4 regions of the Pannonibacter sp. genome follow, and region 4 is predicted to be linked to each of the others. Evidence: predicted binding sites of a transcription regulator. Region 4 holds the regulator's gene; each other region holds the start of a gene.
The links. The regulator LexA, encoded in region 4, represses DNA repair genes until DNA is damaged. The targets are predictions, from matches to a motif close to TGTTCNNNNTGTGTTCNG.
Positions count from the first base shown of each region.

Region 1: ACTIFE_RS18995 (ATP-dependent helicase) is a predicted target of LexA. The motif match lies at 1,975-1,992, and genes of this name have one in related genera.
Region 2: recA (recombinase RecA) is a predicted target of LexA. The motif match lies at 2,321-2,338, and genes of this name have one in related genera.
Region 3: ACTIFE_RS17060 (YifB family Mg chelatase-like AAA ATPase) is a predicted target of LexA. The motif match lies at 1,871-1,888, and genes of this name have one in related genera.

Region 1 covers NZ_JBHYDX010000033.1:33,486-37,697, reverse strand. The annotation lists gene ligA (NAD-dependent DNA ligase LigA) at 1-1,186, shown strand, start outside; gene ACTIFE_RS19000 (GIY-YIG nuclease family protein) at 1,190-1,486, shown strand; gene ACTIFE_RS18995 (ATP-dependent helicase) at 2,020-4,212, shown strand, end outside.
Region 2 covers NZ_JBHYDX010000035.1:36,125-40,336, reverse strand. The annotation lists gene alaS (alanine--tRNA ligase) at 1-965, opposite strand, end outside; gene recA (recombinase RecA) at 1,199-2,269, opposite strand; gene ACTIFE_RS19445 (PfkB family carbohydrate kinase) at 2,619-3,533, shown strand; gene ACTIFE_RS19440 (pseudouridine-5'-phosphate glycosidase) at 3,616-4,212, shown strand, end outside.
Region 3 covers NZ_JBHYDX010000027.1:15,754-19,965, reverse strand. The annotation lists gene gshB (glutathione synthase) at 1-883, shown strand, start outside; gene ACTIFE_RS17065 (cyclase family protein) at 958-1,779, opposite strand; gene ACTIFE_RS17060 (YifB family Mg chelatase-like AAA ATPase) at 1,943-3,469, shown strand; gene ACTIFE_RS17055 (ATP-binding protein) at 3,945-4,212, shown strand, end outside.
Region 4 covers NZ_JBHYDX010000009.1:7,781-11,992, forward strand. The annotation lists gene pcaF (3-oxoadipyl-CoA thiolase) at 1-253, opposite strand, end outside; gene ACTIFE_RS08095 (PaaX family transcriptional regulator C-terminal domain-containing protein) at 681-1,631, opposite strand; gene lexA (transcriptional repressor LexA) at 1,801-2,517, shown strand; gene ACTIFE_RS08105 (ComEC/Rec2 family competence protein) at 2,705-4,212, opposite strand, start outside.

The DNA.
Region 1 (4,212 bases), on a different contig from region 4:
CCGCTGGGCCATTGCGCACAAATTCCCGGCGGAGAAGGCCTACACGGTCCTGAAGGACATCGAGATCCAGGTCGGCCGCACCGGCGCGCTGACGCCGGTGGCCAAGCTCGAGCCCGTCACCGTCGGCGGCGTCGTCGTCTCCAACGCCACCCTGCACAACGAGGACTACATCAAGGCCATCGGCATGGACGGCGAGCCGATCCGTGGGGGCAAGGATCTGCGCATCGGCGACACGGTGATGATCCAGCGCGCCGGCGACGTCATCCCGCAGATCGTCGACATCGACCTCGCGCGCCGGCCTGCCGATGCACAGCCCTACGTCTTCCCCACCGTCTGCCCGGCCTGCGGCAGCCATGCGGTGCGCGAGGAAAACGCCAAGACCGGCCGGCTTGATTCGGTGCGCCGCTGCACCGGCGGCCTGATCTGCCCGGCCCAGGCCTCGGAGAAGCTGAAGCATTTCGTCCAGCGCAATGCCTTCGACATCGAGGGCCTCGGCGACAAGCAGATCGATGCCTTCTTTGCCGAAGGGCTGGTGCGCACGCCGGCCGATATCTTCACTCTGGAAGCGCGCGACAAGGCGGCGCTGACCAAGCTGCGCAACCGCGACGGCTGGGGCGCGGTCTCGGCGAAGAACCTGTTCGAGGCGATCAACGCCAGCCGCCGCATAGACCTTCACCGTTTCATCTTCGCCCTCGGCATCCGCCATGTGGGCGAGGGCAACGCCAAGCTCCTCGCCCGCGCCTATGGCTCCTGGGGCGTGTTCGAGGCCGCGATGACGGCCGCGCTCGATCACGCCAGCGACGCCTGGGCCGATCTCAACGCCGTCGACGGCATCGGCGAAACGCTGGCCGAAGCCGTGGTGCAGTTCTTCGCCGAGGACCACAACCGCGAAGCGCTTGCGGCCTTGCTCGCCGAAGTCACCCCGCTGGACGCCGAGAAGATCGACGCGTCCGGCTCGCCGGTGGCCGGCAAGACCGTCGTCTTCACCGGCTCCCTCGAACGCATGACCCGCGACGAGGCCAAGGCCATGGCCGAACGGCTGGGCGCCAAGGTCGCGGGCTCTGTCTCCAAGAAGACCACCCTCCTCGTCGCCGGCCCCGGCGCCGGCTCCAAACTCAAGACCGCCCAGGACCTCGGCATCGAGGTGATTACCGAAGACGAGTGGTTCGATCTGGTCGGCGGGTGAGGGATGGTCGGTGGCCACCACTACTACGTCTACATGCTTGCCAGCAGGCTGGGTGGCACGCTGTACATCGGAGTGACCAACGATCTCCTCCGCCGGATCTCCGAACATCGGCTAGGCATCGGAAGCCGGTTTGCGGCGCGCTATGAAGTTCACCGGCTCGTCTACTACGAGCTATTTGATGATGTTGAGCAGGCAATCCACCGCGAGAAGCAGCTCAAGCGCTGGAACCGCGCCTGGAAAATCCGCCTCATCGAGGAGCGGAACCCGGATTGGGTCGATCTGTTTCCCGGTCTTGTCTGATTCTCTCCTGTCATCCCGGTTTGCCGCAACGCGGCAAGACCGGGATCCAGTATCCGCAGGCGTAGCTGGAAGCAGGTGGTTACTGGATCCCCGCCTTCGCGGGGATGACAATTTGAGTTTGGTGGAGCTGCGCGATTTCCTGACTTCAGCGATGCCGTTTCGCTGTCATCCCGGTTTGCCGCAACGCGGCAAGACCGGGATCCAGTATCCGCAGGGCGCTGTTGGAGGGAGGTGGTTACTGGATCCCCGCCTTCGCGGGGATGACAATTTGAGTTTGGTGGAGCTGCGCGATTTCCTGACTTCAGCGATGCCGTTTCGCTGTCATCCCGGTTTGCCGCAACGCGGTAAGACCGGGATCCAGTATCCGCAGGCGTGGCTGGAAGCAGGTGGCTACTGGCCCCGCCTTCGCTGGCATGACAGCCGATTAGGTCCCCCAACCCCCTCACACCACGGGAAAACGCCCCTATCCGCCTCGCTCTTGCCGCCATTGTTGCTATATTGTTCTCTGTGAGTAACCACATGCGGCGGGATGGATGAGCGTGCCCACGGGATTTTCCGACGACTGGAGCGAGATCGACGCGGCCTATGACCAGGGTCCGTCAACGCCCGCGCCCACCCATCGGCCACAGGGCGGGAGCATCGCGGCCCGGGCGCTCGCGGCGCGGCAAGGTGCGCCCCAGGCGGCTGCCGCCGATTATCTTGCCGGCCTCAACCCGGAACAGCGGCTGGCGGTGGAAACCGTCGATGGCCCGGTTCTGGTGCTGGCCGGTGCCGGCACCGGCAAGACCCGGGTGCTGACCACCCGCATCGCGCATATCCTCGCCACCCAGCGCGCCTGGCCGTCGCAGATCCTCGCGGTCACCTTCACCAACAAGGCCGCACGGGAGATGCGCGAGCGCATTGCGAGCTACATCGGCTCCGGCGTCGAGGGCATGGCCTGGCTCGGCACGTTCCATTCGATCTGCGTCAAGATCCTGCGCAATCACGCAGAACTGGTCGGCCTCAAGTCGGGCTTCTCCATCCTCGACACCGACGACCAGCTGCGCCTGATGAAGCAGGTGATCCAGGCCGAGGGCCTCGACGAGAAGCGCTGGACCGCGCGCATGTTCGCCTCTGTGGTCGACAGCTGGAAGAACCGCGGCCTGACACCGAAGGACATCCCGGAGGGCGAGGCGCGCGCCTTCGGCAACGGCAAGGGCCGCAAGCTTTATGCCGAATACCAGGACCGCCTGTCAGTGCTGAATGCCGCCGATTTCGGCGACCTGCTGCTGCATTGCATCACCCTGTTCAAGACCCAGCCGGACGTTCTGAAGGACTACCAGCGCCGCTTCCGCTACATGCTGGTGGACGAGTACCAGGACACCAACATCGCCCAGTATCTGTGGCTGCGACTGCTGGCGCAGGGCAATTCCAACGTCTGCTGCGTCGGCGACGACGACCAGTCGATCTACGGCTGGCGCGGCGCGGAAGTGGACAACATCCTGCGCTTCGAGCACGATTTTCCGGGCGCCGTCGTGGTGCGCCTCGAGCGCAACTACCGCTCCACCAGCCACATCCTGGGCGCGGCCTCGCATCTGATCGCCCACAACGAGGGCCGTCTCGGCAAGACGCTGTTCACCGACGACAAGGACCCGGAAGCCGAAGCGGTCACGGTGGCCTCGTCCTGGGATTCGGAAGAGGAAGCCCGCTCCATCGGCGAGGAGATCGAGGCGCTGCAGACCCAGGGTCATTCGCTCAACCAGATTGCCATTCTTGTGCGCGCCTCGTTCCAGATGCGCGAGTTCGAAGACCGCTTCGTCACGCTTGGCCTCAACTACCGGGTCATCGGCGGCCCGCGCTTCTATGAACGGCTCGAGATCCGCGATGCGATGGCCTATTTCCGCTGCGTGGTGCAGCCGGCCGATGATCTGGCCTTCGAGCGCATCGTCAACACGCCGAAGCGTGGCCTCGGCGAGGCGAGCCTGAAGCTGGTGCATGAACTGGCCCGCGCCAGCCGCATCCCGCTGCTGGAGGCCGCCACCCAGCTCTGCCGCACGGAAGAGTTGAAGCCGAAGGCGCGCAAGTCCCTGTCCGATCTCATCGCCAGCTTGGACCGCTGGCGGGCGCAGCTCGTCCATATGAAACATTCGGAACTGGCCGAAATCATCCTGGACGAGAGCGGCTACACCGAGATGTGGCGGCTGGACCGGTCGGCCGAAGCACCGGGCCGTCTCGACAACCTGAAGGAACTCGTCCGTTCGATGGAGGAGTTCGAATCCCTGCCGGGCTTCCTTGAGCACATCGCGCTGGTTATGGATCGGGATTCTGCCGATGCCGCCGATGCGGTGTCGATCATGACGCTGCATTCGGCCAAGGGGCTGGAGTTCGACACCGTGTTCCTGCCGGGTTGGGAGGAGGGGCTGTTCCCGCACCAGCGCGCGCTGGATGAGAGCGGCCGGGCCGGCCTCGAGGAAGAGCGACGGCTGGCCTATGTCGGCATCACCCGGGCGCGCAAGCGGGCCAAGATCTGGTTTGCCTCCAACCGCCGCATTCACGGGTCGTGGCAGTCCAGCATCCCCTCCCGCTTCCTGGACGAGTTGCCGGAAAAACATGTCGAGGTGGTGGAAAGCTCCACCCGCTACGGTGGCTACAGCGGGGGCGGCTATGGTGGCGGCAACGCCTATGGCGTCTCCCGCTTCGACGCGCGCGATCCGTTCCAGAACACCTATTCGACGCCGGGCTGGCAG
Region 2 (4,212 bases), on a different contig from region 4:
AACAGCGGATCGCGCGCGCCCAGCAAATGCGCATGGCGCATGCCACGGCGCATGATGCGGCGCAGCACATAGCCACGGCCTTCGTTGGACGGCAGCACGCCATCGGCAATCAGGAAACAGGAGGAGCGCAGGTGATCGGCGATGACCCGGTGACTGGACCGGGCCGCGCCTTCGGCCTCGACGCCCGTGGCATTGACCGAGGCGGAAATCAGCGCCCGGAACAGGTCGATGTCGTAATTGTCGTGCACGCCCTGCAGCACGGCGGCGATGCGCTCGAGGCCCATGCCGGTGTCGATCGAGGGACGCGGCAACGCCAGACGGCCGTCCGGCGTCTGCTCGTATTGCATGAACACGAGGTTCCAGATCTCGATGAAGCGATCACCGTTTTCCTCCGGCGATCCCGGAGGACCGCCCCAGATGTGGTCGCCATGGTCATAGAAGATTTCCGAGCACGGGCCGCAGGGGCCGGTGTCACCCATGCTCCAGAAATTGTCGGCGGTCGGGATGCGGATGATCTTGTCGTCGCTGAGGCCGGCAATCTTCTTCCACAGCCCATGCGCCTCGTCGTCTTCGGAATAGACGGTGACGGTCAGGCGGTGCTGCGGCAGGCCATATTCCTTGGTGATCAGGTTCCAGGCCAGTTCAATGGCCCGCTCCTTGAAATAGTCGCCGAAGGAGAAGTTGCCGAGCATTTCGAAGAAGGTGTGGTGACGGGCGGTGTAGCCGACATTGTCGAGGTCATTGTGCTTGCCGCCGGCCCGCACCACCTTCTGCGACGTCACCGCGCGGGCGTAATCGCGCTTTTCAAGGCCGGTGAAGACATTCTTGAACTGCACCATGCCGGCATTGGTGAACATCAGCGTCGGATCATTGCGCGGCACCAGCGGGCTGGAGTCCACGACCTGGTGATCATTCTTGGCAAAGTAGTCCAGAAACGCTGATCTGATCTCGTTTACGCCGCTCATCTGGGTCTCGCTCTTGTCTGTCCCGGGCTCGGCAGGCAACTCCGGGCGCGCATCACAGCGGACGCTGCACCGGGTCAATCCGCCCAAGCAATTCAAAGCCTTTTATCTTTCGCCCCATTGTGTGTCCAGCGGCGAGGCCCTGGCGGCGGCCGGCAAAGCAAAAGCCCCGGAGGAGGCCCCGGGGCTTTGAAAGTCAGCAAGATCGCATCAGCCACATCGGCTGGAGGCCGAGCTTAGTCGTCGGTGTCGTCGCCGCTGCTGTCATCGGCGATGATCGCATCGGCCAGAAGACCGGCATTCTGGCGGATCGCCAGCTCGATCTCATCGGATATGGCCGGATTGTCGCGCAGGAATTGCTTGGCGTTTTCACGGCCCTGACCGAGCCGCTGGCTGTTGTAGGAGAACCAGGCGCCGGACTTCTCGACGATGCCGGCCTTGACACCGAGATCGACCAGTTCGCCCGACTTCGACACACCTTCGCCGTAGATGATGTCGAACTCGACCTGGCGGAACGGCGGGGCGAGCTTGTTCTTGACCACCTTGACGCGGGTCTGGTTGCCGACAACTTCCTCGCGGTCCTTGATCGAGCCAATGCGGCGAATGTCGAGACGGACGGAGGCATAGAATTTCAGCGCGTTGCCACCGGTGGTGGTCTCGGGCGAGCCAAACATCACGCCGATCTTCATGCGGATCTGGTTGATGAAGATCACCATGGTATGCGACTTGGAAATCGACGCCGTCAGCTTGCGCAGCGCCTGGCTCATCAGGCGCGCCTGCAGGCCGGGCAGGCTGTCGCCCATCTCACCTTCAAGTTCCGCCTTCGGCGTCAAGGCGGCAACGGAATCGATGACCAGAACTTCGATCGCGCCGGAGCGGACCAGCGTGTCGGCGATCTCGAGCGCCTGTTCGCCGGCATCGGGCTGCGAGATCAGCAGGTCATCGAGATTGACGCCAAGCTTGCGGGCATAGATCGGATCCAGAGCATGTTCCGCATCGACGAAGGCACAGATGCCGCCCGCCTTCTGGGCTTCGGCAATCGTATGCAGGGCCAGCGTGGTCTTGCCCGAGGATTCGGGGCCATAGATCTCGACGATACGGCCTCGCGGCAGGCCGCCGATGCCCAGCGCGATATCAAGCCCGAGCGAACCGGTCGAAACCGTCTGGACCTCGACCACCTGGCCGGCCCCCATCCGCATGATGGATCCCTTGCCAAAGGCCCGTTCAATCTGTGACAGCGCGGCATCGAGCGCTTTGGTCTTGTCCATCTGGCTGCTCTCTACAAGGCGAAGTGAACTTTGCGACATGGTGCGAGGCTCCTTATTCCACGATGGACCCGCTGTTTCAAACTCAGCTTTTGTACCTTTTTTGTTCTCACTTGCCAAGCCCATTTACACAATTGATTTTTCATCTGAAAAATCAATTCGTTCCGTGTATGTTCGCGCTCATTCGCACAAAAATTCCGCAACGTAAATTTGCAGCCTGCAAAACGAAATTCGCAAGACCCCGGGAATCAGCTGGCTTGCTCGCGCAAGCCGGTCCTGATACGCCGCCCGCTTGTCCCTTAAAGTTTTCCGTCAAGGCGTCCGGCACCGCCTGACATCGGATTGCAAGGAGGGGCCCTAACTTCACCCAGGTCCCGGCCACAGGTTGTCCATGATGAACCCCCGCGCCATCGCCTGCTTCGGCGCTGTCCATGCCGATCTCATCGCCCATGGCGCAAGACCCGTCCTGCGCGAGACCTCGACGCCGGGCGCGATTGCCATGACCCCCGGCGGCGTGGCCACCAATGTGGCCCGCGCCCTTGCCCGGCTTAGCGTTCCGGTTCGTCTCGCCGGCGCCGTGGGAACGGACAGCGACGGGACCAGCCTTCACCGGCTTTTGTCGGAAGACGGGATCGACCTGTCCGCACTGGCGCGAGCAGACCTGCCGACTGGCCGCTATGTCGCCCTGCATGATCCGGATGGCAGCCTTGCAGGCGCAATCTGCGACACCACCATCACGGACAGCCTCGACGCGGGGTTCATTGCCCATGCCGCCGGACTTCTTGACGCATGCCCGATCTGGTTCGCCGAGGCCAACCTGCCCGATGACGCACTGGCAGAACTGGCCGAACGGGCTGGCAAGCGGCTTCTGGTTGCCGATGCCGTCTCCAGTGCCAAGGCGCCGCGCCTTGCCGCCCTCGCCGGACGGCTCGACCTTGTGTTTCTGAACCGGGCGGAAGCTGCCGCCTGGACCGGCTTTGCCGAAGCCACTCCGGCTGTTCCGCTGGCCCTGGCTGTTGCCGCCCTTGGTCCGCGACAAGTCATGCTGAGCGACGGGGCCGGACTGTTGACGATTGTCGAGGACGGCAGGCCGCTGCAGATCGAGCCGGGCGCAGTCGAGATCATCGATGTCACCGGGGCCGGCGACGCCCTGATCGCGGGAACCCTGGCCGGGCTCGCCCGAGGCCTGCCGCTGGAGGACGCCGCCCATGCCGGGCTGGTCGCCGCCCGGTTGACGCTGGAGACAACGGGCGCGGTTGCGCCGAGCCTTGCCTGGGACAACATCTGCCCTGTTCTGGCCAGATGATCCGCGCGTCTTTTGTCCGCACGCCCTCATTTGCCACCAGCCGCGACGGCTGAACCCGATCCAACGCCACAAGGAACACGCCATGTCCGCCACCCCGCTTTCCCCTGCCCTGCCGGCCGATGCCAGCAGCCTGCTGCAGTTCTCCCGCGAAGTTGCCGAGGCACGCTCGAAGGGCCTGCCGCTGGTCGCGCTGGAATCCACCATCATCACCCATGGCATGCCATTCCCGCAGAATGTCGAGACCGCCCGCCAGGTGGAAGCGGACATCCGCGCGGCAGGCGCCGTGCCGGCGACGATCGCCGTTCTCGACGGCCGCATCCGCATTGGCCTCGATGACGTCGATCTCGACCGTCTTGGCCAGGCCACCGGCGTGATGAAGTGCTCGCGCGCCGATCTTGCCATCGCGGTCGCCACCGGACGCCCCGGCTCCACCACGGTTGCCGCCACGATGATGGCAGCGCATGTGGCCGGTATTGCGGTGTTCGCCACGGGAGGCATCGGCGGCGTGCACAAGGGCGCGGAGACGAGCTTTGACGTCTCTGCCGACCTTGACGAACTCTCGCGCACCCCGGTCTGCGTCGTCTGTGCAGGCGCCAAGGCCCTGCTCGACATCCCGAAGACACTGGAAGTCCTGGAAACGCGCGGCGTGCCGGTTGTCTCCTATGGCGTGGACGAAGTG
Region 3 (4,212 bases), on a different contig from region 4:
CGCCTTTGCGTTGATGCTGGAAGCGCAAGCGCGCGGCCATTCGCTGTATCACTACACACCAGACCGGCTGGCGCTGCGCGGTGACAAGGTCTTTGCCGCGCTGGAGCCTGTCGCCGTGCGCGATGAGAAGGGCAACCACTTCACGCTGGGTGAACCCGTTCGAACGGATCTAGCCGAGGTCGATGTGATCCTGATGCGGCAGGATCCGCCTTTTGACATGGCCTATGTCGCCGCCACACATCTGCTGGAAAAAATCCATCCGCATACCCTTGTGGTGAACAATCCTGCCGAAGTGCGCAACGCGCCGGAAAAGCTGTTCGTCACCGCATTTGCCGATCTCATGCCGCCGACCCTGATCACCCGCGACCGGGCCGAGATCGACGCTTTCCGCGAAGAACATGGCGACATCGTCATGAAACCATTGTTCGGTCATGGCGGCGCAGCGGTCTTCCGCATCACCCAGGACGACCTCAATTATGGTTCGCTCTACGACTTTTTCGCCGTCACCTTCCGAGAGCCCTGGGTGATCCAGCGCTTCCTGCCGAACGTCAAGCATGGCGACAAGCGCATCCTGCTGGTCGATGGCGAGTTCGCCGGAGCGGTCAACCGTGTGCCGGCGCCGGGCGATCTGCGCTCGAACATGGTGCGCGGTGGTTCGCCGGCGGAGTCCGACCTCAGCGACCGGGAGCGCGAAATCTGCGCCCGCATTGGCCCGGCCCTCAAGGCCAAAGGCCTGCTTCTCGTTGGCATTGACGTCATCGACGGTTACTTGACCGAAATCAACGTCACGGCCCCCACCGGCATCCGCGCCGTCAAGCGCCTCGGCGGCCCCGACATCGCCGTCCGCGTCTGGGATGTGATCGAAGCACGGCGGCGCGGATAACTGGTCACACCCCGCAACTCAACGGCGGTGGTCCAGCATCAGGGGCACTGCCGTTCACCGTTGAAACCGTCTGTTCACATCAGCGCCAGCACTCGTGCAGGGCCGCCGGTACCGCTCTTGTGCTTCGGAGCACCGACGATGAGTGTTGCTCCCGTTGCCGGCAATTGCTCCAGATTTGCAATGCATTCGATGCCCCAGCGGTTGCTCGGCAGCCAGGTGTAATGGGTGGCAAAGTCAGGCGAAGCGCCGAAATCCAGCGACAGGGTGTCCACGGCAATGCCGACCACGTTCGCTTCCTCGATCAGCATCGCCGCTGCCTCGACATGGAACCCGGGAAAATGCATCACGCCCTTGTCGTCGGAATTGCGGAATTTCGGGCTGGCAACGTGCTTGTCCCAGCCTGACAGCATGGCAACGCAGGCCCCGTCCGGGATCGCGCCATTGACGGCGATCCAGGCCTTCAGATCGTCGGGCGTTACCTGCGCATCGGCGCTCTCGGCAGCTTTGGCGCGAATATCGACGATGGCGAGCGGGGCGACCAGATTGCTGACCGGGATCTCGGCCACCGACTGGCCATCTGCCGAGAAATGCAGGGGCGCATCCACATGCGTGCCTGTATGCTCGTTCACACGCAACTCATAGAGATTGAACTTGTCTTTCTCATAGTCAAAAAGCTTGTTCGCAAAGAACTGCTGTTCCCCAAAGAATGTTGGAAAGTCTTCGTTCAGCTCATGTGTCAGATCGCTGACCTTTGTCGGCGTCGCGGCCAGTACCGGAATTGCTGAGCTTGTAGCTGTAACGGCGACGGCAACACTGCCTGCGGCCGCCAGCCGGAACATCTCCCGGCGGGATAACATCCGGTCCTTGACCGCGATCATGACGCATGCATCGCACATTGCAACACGCTCCCCTGTGCCCGGTTGTCCCCTAAGCCGTCTCATGCTGCGCTGGTTTTCAGGCGACGGCAAGAGGTCGGCGATGAATTAATGTTCTCTTTACGTTCTTGACTCTCCGAAAAGTTGCCGTATCGTCTTCCTCGACCTTTCGGGGAGTTGGGGTATGGTCAGTCGCGTAACAACTGTCGCGTTCCAGGGTATCGAAGCCGTTCCGGTCGATGTGCAGGTCATGGTCGGACCGGGCATGGTTGCCTTTACCATCGTAGGCCTTCCGGACAAGGCCGTTGGCGAAAGCCGGGAACGGGTTAGGGCGGCGCTTCTGGCTTCCGGCCTGGCGTTGCCCGCCAAGCGGGTCACCGTCAATCTGGCGCCCGCAGATCTGCCGAAAGAGGGATCGCATTATGACTTGCCGATTGCGCTCGGCATTATGGCAGCGATTGGCGCCATTCCCGCTGACATGCTTGCCGATTATGTCGTGCTCGGTGAACTGGGGCTTGATGGTCGGCTGGCGCCCGTAGCCGGCGTGTTGCCGGCGGCAATCGGGGCCAACGGGCTTGGCAAGGGGCTGATCTGTCCGGCAGATTGCGGACCGGAAGCGGCCTGGGCCGACAGCGAGATGAGCATCCTGGCGCCGCGCTCGCTGATCCAGCTGGCCAATCACTTCAAGGGCACGCAGGTCTTGTCGCGACCGGCGCCGAAACTGCGCGGGCCGGCGGGCGATCTGCCTGATCTTGCAGACGTCAAGGGCCAGGAGAGTGCGAAACGAGCGCTGGAGATTGCTGCTGCCGGCGGCCACAATCTTCTGATGGTCGGCCCTCCGGGCGCCGGTAAATCAATGCTGGCAAGCCGCCTGCCGTCGCTGCTGCCACCGCTCAGCCCGCGCGAGTTGCTCGAGGTGTCGATGATCGCCTCCCTGGCCGGGGAACTGGCGGACGGGCGTCTGACTGACCGCAGGCCGTTCCGCGCGCCGCATCATTCCGCATCGATGGCCGCTCTCGTCGGCGGTGGTCTCAGGGCGCGTCCAGGTGAGGTCTCGCTCGCGCACAACGGCGTGCTGTTTCTCGACGAGTTGCCGGAGTTCCAGCCGCAGGTGCTCGACAGTCTGCGTCAGCCCCTTGAAACGGGGGAGACTGTGATTGCCCGGGCAAATCACCGGGTAACCTATCCCTCGCGCATCCAGTTGATCACGGCCATGAATCCCTGCCGCTGCGGCTATGCCGGCGAGCCGGGCCATGTCTGCCGCAGGGGGCCGCGCTGCGCCATCGAGTATCAGGGGCGTGTCTCCGGACCATTTCTGGACCGGATCGACCTGCGTATCGAAGTGCCGGCTGTATCGGCTTCCGACTTGCTCGCGCCGGGGAAGGCGGAAAGTTCGGCCAGCGTCGCCGCCCGGGTTGCCATGGCGCGTGACATCCAGCGCAACCGGTCGCGCGCGCTCGGGCTCGGGGAGTGTCCCAACGCCCGCCTGCCGGCCGGACTGGTGGATGAGATGACTGGCATGGATGCGGCAGGCCGCAGTTTCCTGACCGACGCGGCCAACACACTGGCGTTGAGTGCGCGCGGCTATCACCGGGTGCTGAAGCTGGGGCGGACGCTTGCTGATCTGGATGGTGCGGACACCGTCAGCCGTTTGCATCTCGCAGAAGCCCTGAGTTTGCGCGGCGAGACGGTGCTTCGACAGGCTGCATGACAGTGACGAGTTGCGGCAGCTGCCCGCCGCCCGGCTGCGCAAATCCTGTGGGCGGATCGGCGGGACAATGGTCCAGCCTGTTCTTTGACATGTGAAGACGAGCAATTTTTCCCGGCGACAGGCGTCAAGGCATGCCCCGGCAGCAAACGTGCGGGTGAGCCCTGTCCGAAGCACCCTGCGAAAGGGTTTCCGAAAGGGTTTTGCAGGCACTCTGGCAGCAACGGGAATCAGCCGATGTCGCCGTTGCGGCGATGTCGATGGGGAAAGCGATATGACGGGCCAGAGCGACAGGACCAGAGCACAATCGCAGGCAAAGTCTGAAAACCTGGAGCAAAAGGTCGCTGGAAGACCAGGTTCTGGCATCAATCCGGATGAAGCCTGTCACCCTGGCTCCGGCGGATCGCCGGGGCAAGACCAATGCGGGGACATGGATCTGCAGCGGGAAACTGCGCCTTCGGCGCACGTGGACACAGACATGCCGCAGGAGACGTGCCTGGAAGCGGAGCAGCCGGGAACCCTGGCCAAACCGGGTATCGACCCCGATGGCAAGACGGAGGGACGGGCAAGAGTTATGTCCCGTATTGCAGCAATTGCCCCCGGTCTTGGTGTTGCCCTGGCACCGCTTTGCGCACTTTTACTTGTCAGCGGAGGTGTTTTCGAGCGATTGGCAGCTGTGGTGCTTGCGTTTCTTGGCGGCGCTCTTGCGATGTACCTGTTGGCCCGGGACGACAGTGAACGGCAGG
Region 4 (4,212 bases):
TGGTGCCAGGCACCGATACCGGCAGCCCGGCCAGCAGCCCGGCCATGCGAGCAACGTTGCGATTGTCTTCGCCGGCCTGGTTGGCACAGCCGTAAATGATGTCCTCGACGGCACTCCAGTCGAGATCAGGGTGGCGCGACACAAGGGCGGCCAGCGGCGCGGCGGCCAGATCGTCAGCGCGGACGGACGACAGCGCCCCGCCATAGCGGCCAATCGGCGTGCGGACTGCGTCGCAGATAAAGGCGTCGGACATCCACTTCCTCCCTCAGAAGCGTCCCAGAAACTGTCACGCGGGCCTGCTCAGACCTGCCGGCGACCGAGATCCGAGCCTCACCCTCAATTCATCGACCGCACGGTCACCATATGCATAGTTTCATCACGCCGCAACAGCTATTTTCGATATTCTTGTGACGCGTTGCGGTATGGCTGTGCTCCTTCAGCGAAAATCCGTACCGGCCTCCACCAAAGGAACGAGGCCCACGGACTTGAACCGGCCGTTCAGTGCCCCCATTTCAGGTGTGTGGTTTCCAAGGTCAGAAACCTCCCGGACAGGCGATCCCGCTCCCCGCAACCCTCGGCGGGATTGCCTGCCTCCCCTTTCCAGAGTCTCGCTCTCAAGAAAATACGCCAACGGCAAGCCATGCCGCAGCACGCCGGACCTGAATCAACCGGTCTTCACGTCAGGATGAAACGCCCGCAAGCCGCGCCTGCCGCTCCAGCACCTCAGGCGGCGTTGCCGTGAGTGCGCCGCCAAGGCCGGCAAAACTGGCGACATGCGCATCAGCGGCGGCACTCAACGCCAGATAGGTCCGGGCAAAAAGGGCCCTCGCCCGCTCGCCGGCCCAGTCGTCCGGCAACGCCGGCCGCGCAAGCCCCGGATCACGCAAGGCCAGGGCACGGAAGCCATGCACCAGCAACAGCCTTGCAGACAGGGCACTCAGCCCGTCCGTCAGTCGCTCCCCTTGGGCGAGCAGCTGAGCCAGCGGCGAGAACCGGGCCATGAACGCATCATATCCCGCTTCCAGCTCGCCAAGGTTCCAGACCCTGCGCACAGCCGCGCGCAGCGCCGCGCCGTCAGTCAGATCACCGGGCGCAACCGCAAGCCGGGCCCATCCGGCGGGCACTGGACGCTCACCGATGGCCAGCGCCAGCCCGTCACCCAGCCGAACGAAGCCTGCCGCCTCCAGCCCGGCGTCGACAGTGGCTGCATCACTTTCCCCACCGCGCAGGGCCAGCGTGAACCCGAGCTCACCTGCCCCTGCCGACAGCGTATAAAGCCGCGCAGCAGCGGCACTGAACTCGGCCCGCGCCGCATCGGTAAGCCCATAATAGCCAAGCCGCCCGACCCGGGTGCCTTCAAGCCGCCCGGTAGCGACAAGCCGCGAGGCGGCCGTGCGCACCAGCGTTTCACTGATCCCGACACGGGCGCAGGCCTCGATCACATTGCCGACCCACAATGATCCACCGCGCGGCACCACCACATCGCCATACAGAGTGACGATGAAGGCCCCGGCGCGCAAAGGCCGCCGGCCAGCAAACTCCTCGACCAGACGGTCGACCGCGGCCGCCGCCGAGCCCGGGGCGCCAGACGCAATTTGGGGCGTTGTGTTCATCTGCATCGGCTCGGGCATGGCAACGGAGATCCGGTCATTTGCCCTTTCCTAGCCGCAGTTGGTCTCCCCGTCCATGACCCCATCACGCGGAACATCCCGCTAACTTCGCCTTAAGACTTGTGGAACACAGTGAGAACGAGTAATCTGCGTTCATGATTTGTACCGCCTCCCGCCACGGGGATTCGCCATGCTGACCCGCAAGCAACACGAACTGCTCATGTTCATCCATGAGCGCCTGAAGGAAAGCGGCGTTCCGCCCTCCTTCGACGAGATGAAGGACGCGCTCGACCTCAGGTCGAAGTCGGGCATTCACCGGCTGATCACCGCGCTCGAGGAACGGGGCTTCATTCGACGTTTGCCGAACCGCGCCCGCGCCATGGAAGTGGTGCGCCTGCCGGACTCCATGTCGCCAGGGCTTGCCGCCCCGCGCGGCAAGGGATTTTCGCCATCCGTGATCGAGGGATCGCTCGGCAAGACCCAGCCTCCCCCACCCGCCCGGTCCGAGCCAGAAACCGTCAGCGGCATGACCAGCATTCCGGTCATGGGCCGGATTGCCGCCGGTGTTCCGATCGAGGCAATCCAGACCCACAGCCATACCATCAACGTGCCCCAGGACATGCTGGGGCGGGGCGAGCATTTCGCGCTGGAAGTGCGCGGCGATTCGATGATCGAGGCTGGCATTCTCGACGGTGATACGGTGCTGATCCGCCGGACGGACGCGGCCGAAAGCGGCGACATTGTCGTGGCGCTCGTCGATGACGAGGAAGCGACGCTGAAGCGGCTGCGCAAGAAGGGCGCCTCCATCGCGCTGGAAGCGGCCAACCCGGCCTATGAGACCCGCATCTTCGGCCCCGGCCGGGTTCGGGTTCAGGGCAAGCTGGTGGCGCTGTTCCGCCAGTATTGAGCCAGATGCAAATGCTGCAGCGCCGGCGCTGCCTGCGAGCCGGGAAGTAGCTGGAGCCGTCCGCCGTTTTCAGGCTGCGTCGGCGTTGCCACTGGTTCTGCTGGCCTTGGTCGTCGGTGTGGTTGTGGTCGTGGGTGTGGTTGTGGGCGTGAATCCACCAGCACACTCCGCCCGCTCGTGCAGAAGATCAGCGCGGCGCATCCGGGTCCGGTCCCGTCACCGGGAGCTGCCAGGGCCGCGTGCCACCGGGGCGGCTGTAGCGAATATGCGAAACCCTTGTTTCACCGGCGACGGTCTCCAGCCACAGCGCGGCCCCACCGAGACGGCGGCTGCCACCGTCGAGGATCAGCGGAGCAGTGCAGTTGGGGGGGGCCGTCAGGCCGGTTACCAGGATGTCAGCGGCAAGGCAGTCGCTTTCAAGAGCATCAGGCTTGCGCGGCATCGCAATGTGCAGCGGTGGCGGATGACTGGAGAGCGTTTTTCCTTTGGCCGGCCCGGTGTCCATCAGGCTGCCTGCAGGAGACCGGCTCCTGGCCGGTGGATAGGCCGCAACGACACAGCCGAGAGGATCGCAGCTGGCCTGGTCGGCGCTCTGTCGATGACTGGCGAACCGGCGCTCGGGCACGCCTTCGCCGGTGAGCCAGACTTCAGCGCTGAACCCGATCCGGCCGCCGGTGATGCGCAACGTTCCGTCCCGGTCCCGCGCCGCGATCTGGGTGCCGCGATCACTGACATAGATGTCAGGCGGGCGGTCAAGGCCCCACAGGATCAGGCCAACCAGAGCCGGGCCGACGGCAAGCAGCCGCTGCAGACCTTCGGCGAGAAACGCCCAGAATACAGCAACTGTCAGCAGAAGCCCGGCAAGGGCTGGCAATTGGCCGATGACCCCGTCGCTGTCGCTGAGGCTGGCCGTGAAGCTGGCCGCAGCCAGCATGAAGGCGATCCCCTGGCCCATCACGGTGAGAGCAGGAGCTGCAAGGCCGAGTGGCTGCATCAGGAAGGCCGCCACTCCGGCAGGCATGATGACCATGGAGACGGCTGGCATGGCCAGAAGATTGCCGAGAAGTCCGTAAGGCGCCAGCCGATCAAAATGGTGAGCCGCGATGATGCCGGTGGCAAGGCCGGCGATCAACGAGGTCGCTGAAATGCCGCACCCCCAGGTCCATAAGCGGTGAACCAGGTGGCGCAGCAGCCCGTGGTCGGACGGCCTGCGCCGGCCGGCGCGGGCGCGTGACCAGCGCCCGTAGTCGCCATAGGCCGCGATCAGGCAGATCACGGCAGCGTAGGACATCTGGAAGCCTGGCGCGAAAAGCTCCTCCGGCCTCAGGGCCAGCAGCAGCAGCCCTGACAGCGCGACACTCCTCAGGCTGAGCCCCCGCCGGCCGGTCATCAGGCCAATGAACACCAGCCCGATCATCAGATAGGAGCGCTGGGTGGCAATGCTTGCCCCCGACAGGAGCAGGTAGCAGGTGGCGGCCAGCAGCGCGGCCGCGGCAGCAAAGCGGGAAATCGGCAGGCGAAGGGCAAGCGTTGGAAACAGGGCGAGCCCGCCAAGGACGACCGCATACATGCCACCGGCAAAGAGCGCCATATGCAGGCCGGAAATCGACAGGACGTGCGACAGGCCGGCCTCGCGCAGGTCCGCTTCAGCCTGGCGCGAGATTTCGCCGCGCAGGCCGACGAGCAGCGCGGCGG